DNA from 2 places in the Thalassotalea maritima genome. Region 2 is predicted to be linked to the other one. Evidence: predicted binding sites of a transcription regulator. Region 2 holds the regulator's gene; the other holds the start of a gene.
The links. The regulator NrdR, encoded in region 2, represses ribonucleotide reductase genes. The targets are predictions, from matches to a motif close to AAACACNANATNTNGTGTTT.
Positions count from the first base shown of each region.

Region 1: nrdA (class 1a ribonucleoside-diphosphate reductase subunit alpha) is a predicted target of NrdR. The motif match lies at 1,309-1,328, and genes of this name have one in related genera.

Region 1 covers NZ_CP166919.1:2,167,255-2,170,434, forward strand. The annotation lists gene ubiG (bifunctional 2-polyprenyl-6-hydroxyphenol methylase/3-demethylubiquinol 3-O-methyltransferase UbiG) at 124-840, shown strand; gene nrdA (class 1a ribonucleoside-diphosphate reductase subunit alpha) at 1,578-3,180, shown strand, end outside.
Region 2 covers NZ_CP166919.1:731,026-734,205, reverse strand. The annotation lists gene ribD (bifunctional diaminohydroxyphosphoribosylaminopyrimidine deaminase/5-amino-6-(5-phosphoribosylamino)uracil reductase RibD) at 1-1,009, opposite strand, end outside; gene nrdR (transcriptional regulator NrdR) at 1,084-1,536, opposite strand; gene glyA (serine hydroxymethyltransferase) at 1,712-2,968, opposite strand; gene fdx (ISC system 2Fe-2S type ferredoxin) at 3,170-3,180, opposite strand, start outside.

The DNA.
Region 1 (3,180 bases), 1.4 Mb from region 2:
CCAGCAATTAACAATAGGCACTGCTTCATTAAATCATAGCTACCTGTGGTAAAACTTTTGATATCGGCGCACAAGTTACGCTAGAATCGGCTTTATTTACCAAATAGCTAAGCTGCTTTATTTATGACCAAGCCAGTAAATGTAAACCCGGACGAAATCGCCAAGTTTGAACGTATTGCCCATCAATGGTGGGATTTAGAGGGCGATTTTAAACCGCTGCACCAAATCAATCCATTGCGCCGTAATTTTATTCAATCGCATGTAGGCAACCTATTTGATTTGAACATCATCGATGTCGGCTGTGGCGGCGGTATCTTGGCAGAGAGTTTGGCTAAGCTTGGCGCTAAGGTAACGGGTATCGACATGGGTGAAGAGCCACTTAATGTCGCGCGCTTGCATGCTTTAGAAGCGGGTGTCTCGGTTAATTACCAAAAAATCCCTGTCGAAGATAAAGCCACTGCTGAGCACGAGCAATACGACGTGGTCACGTGCATGGAAATGCTTGAGCATGTACCCGATCCCCAATCGATTGTAAAAGCCTGCAGTGATTTAGTGAAACCTGGTGGTTATGTATTCTTTTCAACGCTAAATAAAACCATGAAGTCGTATTTATTTGCGATTGTCGGTGCAGAAAAAGTGTTAAAATTGGTACCCAACGGTACCCACGATTGGGACAAGTTTATCCGCCCTTCGCAGTTGATTGGTTGGGCAGAGCAAAACAACTTACACTGCTTCGATGCCACCGGTATTCATTACAACCCATTAACCGAAAACCATAAGTTAGCCGATGGCCTTGATGTCAACTACATCATCGCCTGTCGAAAAGTAAGTCAGGATTAATCGCATTCGGCAATAGTTTGCCCGATAATAAGACACCAACAAGGCGCACAGCGATACCGCAATGCGCCTTTTTCATACGCCTTCTCTTTTTCACGAATTGCCTAGGTCATGCTTTTGCTATCGTCACAGAGCCGAGCCCGACAAACACACATCGCAAAATGCGGTGATATACATTCTGATCTCCCACTGACAAATCAATGCCAAGATTATTTTCACAATCCACAGCCAACCATTGCCAGCAAGCACTTCGATTAAAGAATGACCAGATCGATAAATTCCTGTATTTTCATAGCCTTAATATCTCTTAGTAAAATTAGCTATAATATCCGTTATATTTGTCACAAAAAGATAATAAAAAAGTTTTTCACCTAAAAAAAGATCTTGCATTTTTGCCGATTATCGCCAATTCAACGCCTTTGATGTAAGTTATTACTAACCCAATTTACGCAAGTGATTTTTCCACAATTTAACCACAAGATGTAGGGCTTGCATTAGACGTCAAACCTCATTATCTTGTGACAATACAGTTTTAAAACCCCTAGATATAGTGCATACGTACTTGATGACAAAATGTGCAATTAGGGTGATAAATACGCGTAGCTGCGGCTACGTTTGCTGTGCAGCAGCACTGATAATTTAATAACAACAACATGCAGGGAAGCAGATCAGGTATTACTGCCCTTTGCCTCGATATCAAGACGAAGCTTATGTACAAAAACTTTACTGACAGGTCATTCATGAACAATAACCTTTTTGTCACCAAACGTAATGGTGAAAAAGAGCCAATCGATTTAGAAAAAATTCATAAAGTCATCGCGTGGGCATCGGAGGGACTCGACTCGGTATCGGTGTCACAAGTCGAGATCAAATCTCACATTCAGTTTTATGATGGCATTAAAACCGAAGATATTCATGAGACGATCATTAAATCAGCAGCCGACTTAATTTCGGAAGAAACCCCAGATTATCAATATTTGGCGGCACGTCTTGCGATCTTCCATTTACGCAAAAAAGCGTTTGGTCAATATGAACCACCGGCCTTGTACGCACACGTACAAAAAATGGTTGAGCTGGGCAAATATGATCAGCACTTGCTGGAAGATTACAATGCCGACGAATTTGCGCAAATGGACGCCTTTATCGATCACGATCGCGACAAAAACTTCAGTTATGCTGCGGTAAAACAGCTTGAAGGTAAGTATTTAGTTCAAAATCGCGTATCAGGTGAGATTTACGAAAGTGCTCAATTTCTTTATGTGCTAGTTGCGGCATGTTTATTCGCAAAATACGATAAAGCGTCACGTATGGATTATGTGCGCAACTTCTATGATGCGATTTCGACCTTTAAGATTTCACTGCCGACGCCAATTATGGCGGGGGTTCGTACGCCAACTCGTCAATTTTCATCATGCGTATTGATTGAAACAGGCGATAGCTTAGACTCAATTAACGCCACATCAAGCGCTATTGTAAAATATGTCTCGCAACGTGCCGGTATTGGTATTAACGCAGGTCGTATTCGCGCTCTTGGTAGCCCTATTCGCGATGGTGAAGCATTCCATACCGGATGTATTCCATTTTACAAACACTTCCAAACGGCGGTTAAAAGCTGTTCGCAAGGTGGTGTACGTGGCGGTGCCGCGACCTTATTCTACCCGCTTTGGCATTTAGAAGTTGAAAGCTTATTGGTGCTAAAGAACAACCGTGGTGTTGAAGAAAACCGTGTTCGCCACTTAGATTACGGCGTGCAATTTAACAAGACCATGTACCAACGTCTGATCAAAGGTGACTACATCACCTTATTCAGCCCGTCTGACGTACCGGGTTTATACGATGCATTTTTCGAAGATCAAGCGCTATTCGAAAAACTGTACGTGCAATATGAAAACGACAACAGCATCCGTAAAAAGCGTATTAAAGCAATCGAGTTATTTACTCTATTTGCCCAAGAGCGTGCATCAACAGGTCGTATTTATCTACAAAATGTTGACCACTGTAATACCCACAGTCCGTTTGATCCAAAAGTGGCGCCGGTTCGTCAATCAAACTTATGTTTAGAGATTGCGCTACCAACCAAGCCACTGAATAACGTTAACGATCCGGATGGTGAAATTGCCCTATGTACGTTATCAGCATTTAACTTAGGTAAAATAGACTCTCTTGATGAGCTTGAAGGGCTTGCAGATATTGCTGTACGCGCTCTAGATAGCCTATTAGACTATCAAGATTACCCGGTCCCTGCTGCCCATAACGCGACCATGGGTCGTCGTACATTAGGTATTGGTGTGATCAACTACGCGTACTATTTAGCGAAGAACGGCGTATTCTACTCAAACGGCA
Region 2 (3,180 bases):
CCATTAATTTCGGTGCTTGATAAAGCACTAACTCATCAACTAACTGAGCTTTAAAAAATGCCCCACTAAGGACTCGACCGCTTTCTAGCCAAAGCTCATTAAAGCCACGCTTTGCTAATTGCTTCACTAAATCACAAAGGTCCGCTTGGCCATCTTTTTCCTTGACCAGCAACTGCTCTACAAAATGAGGCCAAACTACTGAGTTTTCAAGATTATGCCCAGCAATACGTACCAAGATTATCGGCGACTCTATAGAGAATAGCGCTAAATCAGGAGATAAACGTTGCTTGGTATCAATAATAACTCGAACCGGTTGACGAACTGTTTGCTCAGTAGCTAGCTTGAATGCATCACTGTCGCCATGCAAATACAGCTGTTCAGCTCTAACGTTTAATCTCGCATCATCGGTAAGTACGGTATCGGCGCCGCTAATAATCGCACAGCTTCGAGCGCGATAATGTTGTACATCGGCGCGTGCAGCTGAGCCGGTAATCCACTTACTCTCTCCGCTAGCCATCGCCGTTTTGCCATCAAGACTTGCTGCCAATTTACAGCGAACTAATGGTTTTCCTGTTACCATGCGTTGAATAAAACCAGGATTTAACTCCCGGCATGCTTGTTCAAGCACCGGACCTACACACTCGATTCCCGCTTCTTTTAGCATAGCTATGCCACGTCCTGACACCAATGGATTAGGATCTTGCATGCCATAAACCACTCGGGTGATGCCGGCATCAATCAAACCTTTAGCACACGGTGGTGTACGACCATAATGACTACACGGCTCTAAAGTGACATATGCCGTAGCACCACGAGCATCATCTCCTGCATCACGTATCGCATTCACTTCTGCATGGCCACTCCCAGCCTTCAGGTGGTAACCTTGGCCGACTATACCGCCATCTTTTACTAAAACACAACCCACACGAGGATTAGGTGATGTTGTGTATAAACCATGTTTTGCTAGCTGAACCGCTAGCTGCATAAAATGTTCGTGTGTATTAACCATGCTATGTTTTTTGCAGTGTGGCTTTTGCTCGCTGATTTCGCGAACGTGAAAGAGAGCTTATATTGACTGAATCGTTAATCATCACCCAAACGTGCGATTTCTTCACCAAATTCGCGAATATCTTCAAATGAGCGATAGACCGAAGCAAAGCGCACATAAGCGACTTTATCTAAGCCTTTTAGCTCATCCATCAGAATACTACCAAGTAATTCACTTTGCACCTCACGCTCGCCAGTAGCACGCAACTTCGATTTAAGGTTGTTAATTGAGCGCTCAATACTTTCAATACTTACTGGGCGCTTTTCAAGAGCTCGTAACAAGCCACTGCGCAATTTATCGTCATTAAACGGTTCGCGGGAACCATCGCGCTTAATAATACGTGGCATGACCAGTTCTGCACCTTCAAAGGTGGTAAAGCGCTCTTTGCATTCAAGGCATTCGCGACGACGGCGTACTTGATGGCCGTCACTGACTAAACGAGAGTCGATGACCTTAGTTTCAGTTGCTGCACAAAACGGACAATACATGATATTTCAGCTCATAAAGTTTCTTGGCGTCACTTTAGCAAAATAAAAAACGTAGCTCTATGTTTTTATTAATCAGCGAAAACCAGTAGCACAAACAAAAATTAAAAATATTAACGTCAGAGACAAAAATGGCCGCATGAAGCGGCCATTTTATCGATAATGAGGTTATCTGCTATTAGGCATAAACTGGGAAGCGTGAACAAAGCTCGATAACTTTTTCACGAACCGCGTCAATCGTCGCTTCGTTATTAATGTCATCAAGGATATCACAGATCCAAGCAGTAAGCTCTGCCGTTTCTGCTTCACCAAAACCACGACGAGTAATTGCTGGAGTACCTAAACGCAAACCTGAGGTAACAAACGGTGAACGAGGGTCATTTGGTACCGAGTTTTTGTTTACGGTGATAAACGCGCGGCCAAGCGCTGCATCAGCGTCTTTACCCGTGATATCTTTATCGATTAGATCAAGAAGTAACAAGTGGTTTTCTGTACCATTTGAAACAACTTTATAGCCACGCTCTTGTAATACGCGAACCATGGTCTTAGCGTTGCTTAATACGTTTTGTTGATACTCTTTAAACTCTGGCGCTAATGCTTCTTTAAATGCTACCGCTTTCGCTGCGATGATGTGCATTAATGGGCCACCTTGGCCACCAGGGAATACCGCTGAGTTAAGCTTTTTGTAAATGGCTTCGTCGCCACATGCCGATAAGATAAGACCGCCACGAGGACCCGCTAATGTTTTATGAGTAGTCGTAGTCACAACGTGCGCATGTGGTAGTGGGTTCGGGTATAAACCCGCTGCGATAAGGCCTGCAACGTGGGCCATATCAACCATAAGGTAAGCGCCCACTTTGTCAGCGATTTCACGGAAACGCGCCCAATCAACGATACCAGAGAATGCAGAGAAACCAGCAACGATCATCTCAGGCTTGTGCTCTAGTGCTAAACGCTCAACTTCTTCGTAGTCGATATCGCCAGTTTCTGGGTGTAGACCGTACTGAATTGGCTCGTACATTTTACCAGAGAAGTTAACGCCACTACCGTGAGTTAAGTGACCACCGTGTGCTAGGCTCATACCTAAAACTTTAGCGCCTGGCGTACAAAGCGCCATAAATACCGCAGAGTTTGCTTGTGAACCTGCGTGCGGCTGTACGTTAGCGTAATCTGCGCCGAATAGCTCACAAGCACGTTTGATAGCTAACTCTTCAGCGATGTCAACGAACTCACAACCGCCGTAGTAACGCTTACCAGGGTAACCTTCAGCGTATTTGTTAGTTAATTGTGAGCCTTGAGCTTCTAATACGCGTGGACTTGTGTAGTTTTCTGACGCGATAAGTTCGATATGATGCTCTTGACGCTCTACTTCTTTGGTCATTGCGTCGTACAACTCTGGGTCGAAGTCAGCAATATTCATATCACGAGTTAGCATGGATTTTCCCTCTGATTAATCTAATGAAGATGTGTAATTATTAGTCATATTTATAGTTGCATATTTTGCCCGATCAGGCAGACGTTGTACACGGTAAATTGCCTTTATTTTTGTGGCTTCCGAGGGATTTACAATTCAAGAGGGTAAAAACAACAAAGGCCCGAACGGGCCTTTGCATAATGAGCGTATAGAAGAGCGTGATTAGTGGTTTT